DNA from 2 places in the Kitasatospora fiedleri genome. Region 2 is predicted to be linked to the other one. Evidence: riboswitches for the same ligand, from Rfam matches in the RefSeq annotation. Region 2 holds a riboswitch; the other holds the start of a gene.
What was found. Region 2 has a riboswitch for glycine ahead of gcvT (glycine cleavage system aminomethyltransferase GcvT). Riboswitches for the same ligand answer to the same signal wherever they lie in the genome.
Positions count from the first base shown of each region.

Region 1: another riboswitch for glycine. It lies ahead of gcvP (aminomethyl-transferring glycine dehydrogenase); the one in region 2 lies ahead of gcvT (glycine cleavage system aminomethyltransferase GcvT).

Region 1 is NZ_OX419519.1:1,462,886-1,469,448, forward strand. Features, by position in the region: gene gcvP (aminomethyl-transferring glycine dehydrogenase) at 1-1,270, opposite strand, end outside; glycine riboswitch at 1,489-1,595, opposite strand; gene QMQ26_RS07125 (PRC and DUF2382 domain-containing protein) at 1,785-2,906, shown strand; gene QMQ26_RS07130 (MFS transporter) at 3,069-4,538, shown strand; partial or broken gene QMQ26_RS07135 (DNA polymerase IV) at 4,565-6,014, opposite strand; gene QMQ26_RS07140 (SanA/YdcF family protein) at 6,074-6,563, opposite strand, start outside.
Region 2 is NZ_OX419519.1:5,082,799-5,089,361, forward strand. Features, by position in the region: gene QMQ26_RS23405 (L-serine ammonia-lyase) at 163-1,530, opposite strand; gene QMQ26_RS23410 (serine hydroxymethyltransferase) at 1,690-2,958, opposite strand; gene gcvH (glycine cleavage system protein GcvH) at 2,975-3,349, opposite strand; gene gcvT (glycine cleavage system aminomethyltransferase GcvT) at 3,454-4,518, opposite strand; glycine riboswitch at 4,615-4,723, opposite strand; glycine riboswitch at 4,724-4,828, opposite strand; gene QMQ26_RS23425 (enhanced serine sensitivity protein SseB) at 4,988-5,755, shown strand; gene QMQ26_RS23430 (enhanced serine sensitivity protein SseB C-terminal domain-containing protein) at 5,872-6,563, shown strand, end outside.

The sequences.
Region 1 (6,563 bases), 3.6 Mb from region 2:
CGCCGTCGACCCGGTGCACGTTGACGCCGCCGGCCAGCGCAGCGGCGACGACCTGGTCGGCCCGGCCGGGCACCACGGCGGTGACGGTGTCGAAGAACGCGTCGTGGGCGAGCTCGACGCCGCCCGCGCGCAGGCCGGCGGCGAGCGCGGCGGCGTAGCGGTGGGTGCGGCGGGCGATGTCGGCGAGGCCGTCGGGGCCGTGGTAGACGGCGTACATGGAGGCCATCACGGCGAGCAGCACCTGCGCGGTGCAGATGTTGGAGGTGGCCTTCTCGCGGCGGATGTGCTGCTCGCGGGTCTGCAGGGCGAGCCGGTAGGCGCGGTTGCCGTCGGCGTCGACGGAGACGCCGACCAGGCGGCCGGGCAGGTTGCGTGCGTACTCGGCGCGCACGGCCAGGTAGCCGGCGTGCGGGCCGCCGAAGCCCATCGGGACGCCGAAGCGCTGCGAGGTGCCGCAGGCGATGTCGGCGCCGAGCTCGCCGGGCGAGCGCAGCAGGGTGAGGGCGAGCAGGTCGGCGGCGACGGCGACCACCGCGCCGAGCCCGTGCGCCTGCTCGATGACGGCCTTCGGGTCCCGGACCGCGCCGGACGCGCCGGGGTACTGGAGCAGCACGCCGAACACGCCGCGCTCGGCGATCTCGGCGGGGATGCCGTCGGACAGGTCCGCGGTGACGACCTCGACGCCGGTCGGTTCGGCGCGGGTCTCGATCACGGCGAGGGTCTGCGGCAGGGTGTCGGCGTCGACCAGGAAGACGCCGGCCTTGTTCTTGGTGACGCGCCGGGCCAGCGCCATCGCCTCGGCGGCGGCGGTGCCCTCGTCGAGCAGCGAGGAGCCGGAGGTGTCCAGGCCCGTCAGGTCGGCGACCACGGTCTGGAAGTTGAGCAGCGCCTCCAGGCGGCCCTGCGAGATCTCCGGCTGGTACGGGGTGTAGGCGGTGTACCAGGCCGGGTTCTCCAGCACGTTGCGCAGGATGACCGGCGGGGTGAAGGTGCCGTAGTAGCCGAGGCCGATCATCGAGGTGAGGACCTGGTTGCGGCCGGCCAGCTCGCGCAGTTCGGCGAGCACCTGGGCCTCGCTGCGGCCGGCGGGCAGGCCGAGCGCGGTGAGGCTGCGGATGGCGTCGGGGACGGCGGCGTCGGACAGCTCGTCCAGGGAGGCGTAGCCGACCTGGGCCAGCATCTTCTGCTGGGCGTCGCTGTCGGGACCGATGTGGCGGTGCTCGAAGGGGCTGGCCTGCTCAAGGTCGCTGAGCGTCGGCTGGGCGTTCATGGGGGTCGGGCCTCCTGGTCGCGGACCGGCGGTGGTACGCACGCGGTCGGCGGCCGTGGGAGCGCCTGGGCGTACGAACCCGTCAGCCTCCCCCTCTGTCATCGGTACCTGAGAGCTTCGCACGTCCGGACCGCGCGGGCCCGCCCGGCTTGCACCGTCGGCGAGGGCGGGTCGGCCGGCTCCGGTGCCGACGGTCCTGCCCTGCTTTCCAGAGTGACCTGGCCCGTTCGGTACGGATGCCTGAGAGATTCCGGGGAGGGGTTGCTCCTTCGGCGCCCCGCACCCCGCCGTTCGGGCGGTTCCGGGACTCTCCCGAGCGGGCTCGGCGGTCGCCTCCGAGGGTACCAGCGCGGGCCTCCCGGATCACCGGTGCGGCCCTGTGATCTGCCCCGGACGGCGGTGTCCGGGGTGCCGCCGCCCGTGACGTGCCGTTTGGTGTGAAGTGGCGGCCCGGCACGCTCCTCCGGCCGCCTCCGGACGGATCTTCCCAGGAGCAGCAGGACTGGAGGACAGCGTGCAGACCGATATCGATCCGCGCGACCTGATCGGACACAAGGCGGTCGACCGGAACGGTGACAAGATCGGCACGGTCGACGAGGTGTACCTGGACGACGCCACCGGCGAACCGGAGTGGGCGGCCGTCCGCACGGGGATCTTCGGCCGGGACGCCTTCGTCCCGCTGACCACCAGCGAGTTCGCGGGCGACGAGCTGCGCGTCCCGTACGACAAGTCGCTGATCAAGGAGTCGCCGGACTTCGGCGTGGGCCAGCACCTCTCGCCGGCCCAGGAGCTGCAGCTGTACCGCTACTACGGGCTGGACACGGGCGGCGACGCCGGTTCGGGCCCGGCGGCGGTGGACGGCACGGCCAAGGCGGCCGGGACGGCGGCGGCCGCCGGGACCGCCGGGGCGGCGGCGACCGCGAAGGAGCACCCGCGCGAGGAGCCCGCGGCGCCCGCCCCGGACCGCGACTTCGGCACCGTCGCCTCCTCCCCCGCCCCGGCGCCCGCCCCCGGCACCGTCGCCGCGGCCCCGGCCGCGCACGCCGCGGGCAGGCACCAGCAGGCCCAGCCGCACCCGCAGTCGCAGTCGCAGTCGCAGCAGCAGCCGTCCGCCCGGTCGGCCGCGGCGGAGCCGACCGCGCCGGTGGAGATCACCTGCCGCGAGGAGCGGATCGACATCAGCACCGAGTGGCACGAGGTGGGCACCACCCGGCTGCGCAAGTACGTGACCACCGAGCAGGTGGAGCGCCGGGTGCCGGTGGTGCGCGAGCGGGTGCGGGTGGAGCGGATTCCGGTGTCGGACGCGGAGCGGGCGGCGCTGAGCGAGCAGGAGATCGCCGAGGCGGTCGAGGAGGTCACGCTGCGCGAGGAGCGCCCGGTGGTGCGCAAGTACCTGGCGCCGATCGAGCGGGTGCGGCTGGTGGTGGAGCGGTACACCGAGGAGGAGGTGGTCCGCGAGGAGCTGCGCCGCGAGCAGGTGGAGGTGCACGACGCGACCACCGGCGAGGGGGACGGCGAGGGGCCGCGGCAGCACCGGCCGTGGAACGCGCAGCCGCAGTCGCCGGCGGCCCGGCCGCAGTCGGCCGCCGCGAACGGCAGCGCGGAGCACGCCCGCCCGGAGCCGCTGCGCTCCTGACGGCCCGTCGGCCGTCCGGCCCCGGCCCGCTCCGGCGGGTCGGGGCCGGCGCTTTGCCAAAGCTTCACCGGTCGATATTTGACAGAGTGAAGCATCTCCCGACATCGTTACTTCAGTCCCTGCACCATCGCCTTTCTGAAGCAACCTGTCGGAGGAGTCCCCGTGAGTGAGGCACCACAGCCCACCCCCACGGCCGCCAAGCCCACCAGCGCCCGGGTCCTGCCCGCCCTGATCCTGGCCATGCTGGCCTTCAGCGTGGTGCAGACCGCGGTCGTCCCGATCCTGCCGGGCCTGGCCCGCGAACTGAACGTCTCGGGCTCCAACATCACCTGGCTGATGACCGCCAACCTGCTCTCCGCGGCGGTGCTCACCCCGCTGCTGGGCCGCTTCGGCGACCTGCGCGGACGCAAGCCCATGCTGCTGGTCTCGCTGGCCGGCCTGGTGCTCGGCTCCGGCCTCGCGGTGGGCACCCACTCCTTCACCTGGCTGGTGGTCGCCCGGGTGCTGCAGGGCGCGGGCGGCGGCGTGCTGCCGCTGGCGATCAGCATCGTCCGCGACGAGCTGCCCCGGCACAAGGTGACCGGCGGCGTCGCCGCGATCTCCGCCTCGATGGGCGTCGGCTCCGGCCTCGGCCTGGTCGCCACCGGCCTGCTGCTGGAGCACTGGAGCTACAAGTCGATCTTCTGGATGGGCCTGGTCTTCGGCCTGATCGCGGTCCTGCTGGTGGTCCTGCGGGTCCCCGCCGACCCGGTCACCGACAAGGAGGGCGGCGCCGACCCGCTCGGCGCGCTCACCCTGGCCGGCTGGCTCTCCGCCCTGCTGGTCGCCGTCAGCCAGGGCAACCACTGGGGCTGGACGTCCACCCGCACCCTCGGCCTGTTCGCCGTCGCCGCCGTGGTCGCCCTGGTCTGGCTCCTGGTCGAGTCCAAGGTCGCCCACCCGCTGGTCGACCTGTCGATGATGGCCCGCCCCGCCGTCGCCTTCACCAACATCTCCGGCCTGCTGATCGGCTTCGGCATGTACGGCTCGTTCATGGTGATCAGCAACTTCGCGCAGACCCCGGAGAAGCTCACCCACTACGGCTTCACCGCCACCGTCCTGCACGCCGGCGTCATGCTGCTGCCCTCCGCGATCGGCTCGATGGTCGCCGCCCCGCTCGGCGCCCTGCTGATCGCCCGCCGCGGCCCCCGCCTCCCGCTGGTGCTCGGCGGCTTCCTCGGCGCCGTCTCGATGGCCTACCTGGCGCTGCGCCACGGCGCCGAGTTCGACATCTACTTCTCCTCCGCGGTCTTCGGCCTCGGCGTCGGCCTCGCCTACGCCGCGATGCCCGCCTACATCAACGGCGCCGTCCCCGCCGAGCAGTCCGGCATCGCCAACGGCATGAACGCCGTGCTGCGCACCGTCGGCGGCGCGGTCGGCACCGCGGTGATGAGCGCGATCCTCACCGGCGACATCCTCAAGCTCCCGGTGCCGATCCAGCTCCCCACCGAGAACGCCTACCAGAACGCCTTCTGGGTGGCCGGCGCGATGTGCCTGGTGGCCGCCGCCGTCCCGTTCGCCATCCGGGCCGTCAAGTCCGCCCCGGCCCCCGCCGAGCAGGCCGCCCCGGCCCTCACCAAGACCGACGCCTGACGGCGTCCCCCTCGCGTACTGGACACACGCGAGCAGCAGGAGCACCCCCCGCCACGGGCATCGGCGGGGGGTGCTCCTGCTCCCTCCGCCCCCGCACGCCCTTCACCCCGCCGGGGGCCGCAGCGGCAGCGCGCCCGAAGCCTCCAGCTCCTCGTCCCCGACCGCGAACGTCCGCACCCGGCCCACCCCCGAGTACGGCGTCTCGAAGCGCACCGTCACCCGGCCGACCCCGCTGCCCTGCACCCAGCCGGGGCCGAACTCGCGGTGCGTCACGTCCTGCCCGGGCCACCAGCGCCGGGCCGCCGGATCGGCCGCCACCGGCTCCGCCACCGCCTCCTCGACCACCGCCGCCGTCCCCGACTCCCGCTCCTCCCGCTCCAGTTGGGCGAACAGGTCCTCCTGGGTGTAGTCCGCGAGCTGCGCGACGCCCACGCCCAGCAGCCGCACCCCGCCGGTGACGTCGACCTGGAGGGCCAGCCGGCGCGCCGTCGCCGCGACCACCTCCTCGTCGTCCGTCGGCCCGCGCAGCGTCTCGGAGCGGGTCAGCGTCGAGAAGTCGAAGCGGCGGACCTTGAGCACCACCGTCCGCCCGGAGCGCCCGGCCGCCCGCAGGCGGCGCACGCACCGCGCGGCGAGCTGCTCGATCTCGCGCAGGATGCGGTCCCGGTCGGCCAGGTCGACCTCGAAGGTGTCCTCCACCGACACCGACTTGGCGTCCCGGTCCGGCACCACCGGCCGCTCGTCCCAGCCGATCGCCATCTGGAACACGCCCGCCCCGTGCGCCTTGCCGAGCAGCCCGACCAGCTCCCCGAACCCGGCCTCCGCCAGGTCCGCCACCGTGGTCAACCCGGCCCGGCGCAGCGCCTGTTCGGTGGCCGGGCCGATCCCGGGCAGCGCCCGCACCGGCATCGGGGCCAGCACCGCCCGCTCGGTGCCGGGCTCGACCAGCACCAGCCCGTCCGGCTTGGCCCGCTCGGAGGCGATCTTCGCCATCAGCTTGGAGGCCGCGGCGCCGACCGAGGCGGTCAGCCCGGTGCGCTCCAGGATGTCGGCCCGCAGGTCCTCGGCCAGCGCCAGCACCAGCTGGGCGCCCTCCGCAGGCGTGGCCGCGGCGGCCAGCGCGGGCCCGTACGGCCCGGCCTCCAGGTCGACGAACGCCTCGTCCAGGCTGAGCGGCTCGACCAGCGGGGAGCGCTCCCGCAGCAGGCCCATCACGATCTCGCTGTTGGCCCGGTACGCCTCGAACCGGCCGGTCAGGAACGCCGCGTTCGGGCAGAGCCGGCGGGCCTGCGCCATCGGCATCGCCGAGTGCACGCCGAACTTCCGGGCCTCGTAGGAGGCGGTGGAGACCACGCCGCGCCCGCCGAGACCGCCGACGATGACCGGCTTGCCGCGCAGGCTCGGCTTGGACGCCTGCTCCACCGCGGCGAAGAAGGCGTCCATGTCGAGGTGGATGATGCTCGGCACGGTCCGCACCGCCCGATCATCCCGCGCCCCACCGACAATCCCCCGGCGCTCCCCGGCGCGGCCCCGGCTCAGCCGGTCCCGCCCTCCCCCGCCGCGTCCGCGTCCGCGAGCGCCCGCGCCACCCCGTCCTCGCGCGGCCCCAGCAGCGCCGGGTCCGGCCGCAGCAGCACGTTCACCGCCGCCTTCAGCGCGCCGCCGACCTCCCGCGCCTCGCCGTACTCCCAGGTGACGTCGTGCCACTCCTCCACCCCGACCCCGTACGCGTCGATCCCGGCCGCCGCGCACAGCGCCAGCGCCCGCCGGACGTGGAAGGTCTGACTGACCAGCAGCGCCCGGTCGACGCCGAAGATCCGGTGCGCCCGGCTGCACGAGTCCCAGGTGTCGAAGCCCGCGTAGTCGCCGACCACCCGCACCGCGGGCACCCCGCGGTCGATCAGGTAGCCGCGCATCGCGTCGGTCTCGTCGTACCGGACGGTGCCGTTGTCGCCGGTCACCAGGATCGCCCGCACCTTGTGCGCCCGGTACAGCTCCAGCGCCGCGTCCAGCCGGTGCGCCAGG
Region 2 (6,563 bases):
CGATTTTGTTCACCGGTTCACGGCATGCGATAGTCATGCACGTCGGGCAGCACAACCCGACGCCTCCCCTCCGCCGGCACGCACCCCCTTGGCCGCCGGAGGACGCACAGGGGCCCCGGACCGCGCACCACCGCGGACAGGGGCCCCGTACCGTTTCCGGGGTCAGCACTCGATGACGTTGACGGCGAGGCCGCCGCGGCTGGTCTCCTTGTACTTGACCTTCATGTCGGCGCCGGTCTCCTTCATGGTCTTGATCGCCTTGTCGAGGGAGACATGGTGGCGCCCGTCGCCGCGCAGGGCCATCCGGGCGGCGGTGACGGCCTTCACCGAGGCCATGCCGTTGCGTTCGATGCAGGGGATCTGGACCAGGCCGCCGACCGGGTCGCAGGTGAGGCCGAGGTTGTGCTCGATGCCGATCTCGGCGGCGTTCTCGACCTGCTCGGGGGTGCCGCCGAGGACCTCGGCGAGGCCGCCCGCGGCCATCGAGCAGGCGGAGCCGACCTCGCCCTGGCAGCCGACCTCGGCGCCGGAGATGGAGGCGTTCTCCTTGAAGAGCATGCCGATCGCGCCCGCCGCGAGCAGGAAGCGGACGATGCCCTCCTCGTCCGAGCCCGGGATGAAGTTCAGGTAGTAGTGCAGGACGGCCGGGATGATCCCGGCGGCGCCGTTGGTGGGGGCGGTGACCACCCGGCGGCCGGAGGCGTTCTCCTCGTTGACGGCCATCGCGTAGAGGGTGACCCACTCCATCGCGTTGCCCGGGTTGACGCCCTCGGCGCGCAGCGCGCGGGCGGCGGAGGCGGCCCGGCGGCGGACCTTGAGGCCGCCGGGGAGGATGCCCTCGCGGGACATGCCGGCCGCGACGCACTCCTTCATGACGGCCCAGATCTCCAGCAGCCCGGCCCGGATCTCGGCCTCGGTGCGCCACGCCTTCTCGTTCTCCAGCATCAGGCCGGAGATGGACAGGCCGGTCTCCCTGGTCAGCCGCAGCAGCTCCTCGCCGGTGCGGAAGGGGTACCGCAGGGCGGTGTCGTCGGGCTTGATCCGGGCCTCGCCGAGGGCGTCCTCGTCGACCACGAAGCCGCCGCCGACCGAGTAGTAGGTCTTCTCCAGCAGCGTCTCGCCGGAGGCGTCGTACGCCCACAGGGCCATGCCGTTGGCGTGGTACGGGAGCGCCTTGCGGCGGTGCAGGACCAGGTCGTGGTCCGGGTCGAACGGGATCTCGTGCCGGCCGAGCAGGCTGAGCCGCTTCTCGGCGCGAATCCGCTCGACGTCCAGGTCGGCGCGGTCGACGTCGACCGTGCGGGGCGAGTGGTTCTCCAGGCCGAGCAGGACGGCCTTGGGGGTGCCGTGGCCGTGCCCGGTGGCGCCGAGCGAGCCGTACAGCTCGGCGCGGACGGTGGCGACCCGCTCCAGCAGGCCCTCGGAGCCGAGCCGGCGGGCGAACATCCGGGCCGCGCGCATCGGGCCCACGGTGTGCGAGGAGGAGGGGCCGATGCCGATGGAGAAGAGGTCGAAGACGCTGATGGCCACGGGGTGACGTCCTTGTCCGGTCTCGTGGTGGTGTGCCGGTTCCCGCCCGGTGGGGCGGGGCGCGGCATGGAACGGGGCACCGCGCGCACCTCTCCAGTGTGCGTGGTGCCCCGGGAAGCCCGGGCGGGCCGCCGGTCGGGCGGCCCGCCGGGCGGGGTCCTACAGCTCCGGGTAGAGCGGGTGGGCGGCCGCGAGCGCGGTCACCCGGGCCTTGAGCGCCTCGGCCTTGGCCGCGTCGAAGCCGGGCTTGAGCGCCTCGGCGATGACGTCGGCGACCTCGCGGAAGTCCTCGGCGCCGAAGCCGCGGGTGGCCAGCGCCGGGGTGCCGATCCGCAGGCCGGAGGTGACCATCGGCGGGCGCGGGTCGTTCGGGACGGCGTTGCGGTTGACCGTGATGCCGACCTCGTGCAGGCGGTCCTCGGCGTCCTGGCCGTTGAGCTCGCTGTTGCGCAGGTCGACCAGGACCAGGTGCACGTCGGTGCCGCCGGAGAGGACGGAGACGCCGGAGGCGGTCACGTCGTCCTGGAGCAGGCGCTCGGCGAGGATCTTCGCGCCCTCCAGGGTGCGGCGCTGGCGCTCCTTGAACTCCTCGGAGGCCGCGACCTTGAACGCGACGGCCTTGGCGGCGATCACGTGCTCCAGCGGGCCGCCCTGCTGGCCGGGGAAGACCGCGGAGTTGATCTTCTTGGCGTGCTCGGCCTTGGAGAGGATGACGCCGCCGCGCGGGCCGCCCAGGGTCTTGTGGGTGGTGGTGGTGACCACGTCCGCGTACGGCACCGGGGAGGGGTGCAGTCCGGCGGCGACCAGGCCGGCGAAGTGCGCCATGTCGACCATCAGCAGGGCGCCGACCTCGTCCGCGACCCGGCGGAACTCGGCGAAGTCCAGCTGGCGGGGGTAGGCGGACCAGCCGGCGATGATCAGCTTGGGCCGGTGCTCCTTGGCGAGGCGCTCGACCTCGGCCATGTCGACCTGGCCGGACTTCTCGTCCACGTGGTAGGCGACCACGTTGTAGAGCTTGCCCGAGAAGTTGATCTTCATGCCGTGGGTCAGGTGGCCGCCGTGGGCCAGGTTCAGGCCCAGGATGGTGTCGCCCGGCTGGATCAGCGCGAACATCGCCGCGGCGTTCGCCTGCGCGCCGGAGTGCGGCTGCACGTTGGCGTGCTCGGCGCCGAACAGCTCCTTGATCCGGTCGATGGCGATCTGCTCGACCACGTCGACGTGCTCGCAGCCGCCGTAGTAGCGGCGGCCGGGGTAGCCCTCGGCGTACTTGTTGGTGAGCACCGAGCCCTGGGCCTCCATGACCGCCACCGGGGCGAAGTTCTCGGAGGCGATCATTTCCAGGGTGGTCTGCTGGCGGTGCAGCTCGGCGTCGACCGCGGCGGCGATCTCCGGGTCGAGCGCGTGCAGGGACTGGTTGAGAACCGTCATCAGGGGGGTCTCCCGGTCAGGCGCCGGTGAAGGCGGTGTAGCCGTCGGCGTCGAGCAGCTCGTCGGTCGCCTCGACCCGGACCTTGAACAGCCAACCGCCCTCGAAGGGCTCCGAGTTGACCAGGGCCGGCTCGTCGATGACCGCCTGGTTGACCTCGGTGACCTCGCCGGTGGCGGGGGAGTAGAGGTCGCTGACCGACTTGGTGGATTCGAGCTCGCCACAGGTCTCACCCGCGGTGACGGTGTCACCCACTGCGGGGAGCTGGACGTACACGATGTCGCCGAGGGCGTCGGCCGCGTGCGCGGTGATGCCGACCGTCGACACCCCGTCCACGGCGGCGGTCAGCCACTCGTGCTCCTTGGTGTACTGCAGGTGCGTGGGGTTGCTCATGGCGTCATTCTCCAGGATCGCGGGAGGGGCGGGCGCGGCCGTCCGCTGGGCGGACGAACCGGAAAAGGACTGGCTCGGGGAGGAGGCCGGGGGAGAGGCCGAGGTCAGCGGGCACGCCGGTAGAACGGCAGCGCGACCACCTCGACCGGCTCGGCCTTGCCGCGGACGTCCACCGCGACGGTGCCACCCGGCTCGGCGTGCGCGGCGTCCACGTACGCGATGGCGATCGGCTTGCCCAGGGTCGGGGACGGCGCGCCGGAGGTGATCCGGCCGATCACGGCGCCCTCGGCGTCCACCACCGCGTACTCGGCGCGCGGGACGCGCCTGCCCTCGGAGACCAGGCCGACCAGCTTGCGCGGCGGGGCGGACTCGGCCGCGGCGGCGGCCTCCTCCAGCGCCTTGCGGCCGACGAAGGCGCCGTCGTTGGTGGTCTTGTCGAAGCGGACCACCCGGCCCAGGCCGGCGTCGAACGGGGTCAGCTCGGTGGACAGCTCGTGCCCGTACAGCGGCATGCCGGCCTCCAGGCGCAGCGTGTCGCGGCAGGACAGGCCGCACGGGACCAGGCCCTCGGCGGTGCCCGCCTCGGTCAGCGCGGTCCACAGGTGCGCGGCGTCGGCCGGGGCGCAGAACACCTCGAAGCCGTCCTCGCCGGTGTAGCCGGTGCGGGCCAGCCAGACCTGGCGGCCGGCCACGGTGGCGGGCAGCAGGGCGTAGTACTTCAGGCCGGGCAGGTCGGCGTCGGTCAGCTTGGCCAGGATGCCGTTCGCCTCCGGGCCCTGGACGGCGAGCAGCGCGTAGGCGTCCCGGTCGTCGCGGACCACGGCGTCGAAGCCGGCCGCGCGCTCGGTCAGCGCGTCCAGCACCACCTGGGCGTTGGAGGCGTTGGCCACCACCAGGTACTCGTGCTCGGCGGTGCGGTAGACGATCAGGTCGTCCAGGATGCCGCCGTCCTCGCGGCAGATCATGGTGTAGCGGGCGCGCAGCACGCCGAGCGCGGAGATGAAGCCGACCAGGGCGTGGTCGAGCAGCTCGCCGGCCTGCGGGCCGGAGACGGTGATCTCGCCCATGTGCGAGAGGTCGAACAGGCCCGCCTTCGTGCGGACCGCGAGGTGCTCCTCGCGCTCGCTGCCGTAGCGCAGCGGCATGTCCCAGCCCGCGAAGTCGGTCATGGTGGCGCCGAGCGAGCGGTGCAGCGCGTCGAGCGCGGTCAGGCGGAGGGACACGACAGGACTCCCGGGATCTGGAAACGGGCAGGCTGGGGCGAATCTCCCCCATCTGTCGTCGAACCTGAGAGCTTCGCCGCCTCCTGAACAGGATGGCGGCTTGCACCGTGGGTGGGCGCACGGCGCGGCCGTGTCCACTTTCCAGATCTGCCTCGCCCGGGCGGTAGGGGTGCCTGAGAGATTCCGGGGAGGACTTGCTCCTTCGGCGCCGGTCGCGGCCTGTGCCAGGCCGTTCCGGCTCTCCCGCGCGGGTTCGAGCGGCCGGTATGAAGTTAGGGCGGGCCCATCATGGCATGCCGGGGGCGGGTCGCGGGAGAGGGGGCCGGAGCGGGCCCGGCGGACGGGGCCGCACCGGGCCGCCGCGCCGGGTCCGCGCGCCGCTAATCTGATCGCAACCGCGGATGTGGAGGGCGAGATGGGGTTCCCGCTGGACGGGGTGCTGGAGGGCGGGCCCTGGCCGGCCAACGAGCTGGAGCAGGTGCTGACGGCCGCGCTCGGCGACCCCGGGGCGACGCCCCGGGTGATCGAGGTGCTGGCCCGCAGCCAGGTGTGGATTCCGCTGCCGTCCGGCACCTCCCCGGACGCCGAGGCGCTGGACCTGCCGACGCTGGAGCTGGCCGGGGCGCCGTACGTCCCGGTGTACTCCTCGCAGGAGCAGTACCTCCGGCACTGCCCGGGCATCCCGTTCGCGATCGCCCCGATGTGGGAGTTCGCCCGCGGGCTGCCGCTGGGCATCGGCGTCGCGGTCAACCCGGAGGCGCCGGTGGGCATCCCGGTGCCGCCGGAGGGCGTCGGCGAGCTGCGGCGCGGGCCGCGCGGCGAGCAGTGGGAGGCGCAGGGGGTGACCGAGGGGGCCCGGGTGGCGCTCAAGGAGCCCGAGCCGCACCAGGAGCCGTTCGCCTTCCTGGCCGCCGCGACCGGCGAACTCGTCGCGCTGCCCGGCGTCCTGACGGCCCGTCGGGCGCTGGCCCGGGTGGAGGGCGAGCCGACCCTGCTGTACGTCGGCGTGCAGCTGGACCCGGCGGCCCCCGCCGACCCGGCCGAGGTGAACACCGCGCTGGGCCGGGCGCTCGGAACCGCGCCGCCCAGCTGGGGCGTCCACCTGGTGCTGCTCGACCTGGTCGCCGATCCGGTGGTGGACTGGATGCTGGGGCGGGTACAGCCCTTCTACGTGCGGCCGTGACGGCGGCCCCGGTCCGCCGCGCGGGGCACGGCGGCATGACGGCTGTCGGGTGCGCCCCATAGGGTTGCCCGGAACACCGGAGCACGGCGGAACGGACGAAGAGAGTAGGCGGCGACGTGACGGGAGCAGCCGGCGACCCGGGGGCGGTCGAACGCGCCCTCGCAGCGGTCGCGCCGGAGCGCTGGGAGGCGTACGAGGGGCTGCTGCGGGCCCTGGCCGGCGGGCAGGTCTGGATGCTGCTCTGGCACGGCAGCCCCGGCAGTCCGGACGCCCAGTACGGGAACATGGACGTCGGCGGCCACGGCTACGCGCCCGGCGCGACCTCCCCCGGGCAGCTCGCGGCCAGCGGCTGGACGCGCGCCCACGAGGTGGTCTCCGGGCTGGAGATCGCCGCCGCGCTGTACCGCTCGCGCTGGGGCCTGTGGCTCGACCCGCACCGCCCCGGCGGCGGCGTCGGCGTGCCCTGGGCCGACCTGCGGCGGATCGCGCTCGGCCTGGACCGGCTGCCGGCCGGGCCGCTGCGGATCTCCGAACCCCCGGTGCAGGGCTCGCCGTTCTTCGCCGTGCTGGAGCAGCAGGCGGGCGAGGTGCGGCCGCTGCGCTCGCTGCGCCGGGCCTGGGTGCAGCCGGTGCTGGGCGAGGGCTACCTGGCGATCGGGCTGGACCTGTACGACACCTCGCCGCCGTCCGTGGAGGCGGCCCGGGCGCTGGTGCAGCGGGCGGCCGCGCAGGCGCCGGAGGGGCCCGGGGTGTCCACCGTGGTGATGGCCGACGAGTTCGACCCGGTGGCGATGTGGATGTGGGCCAA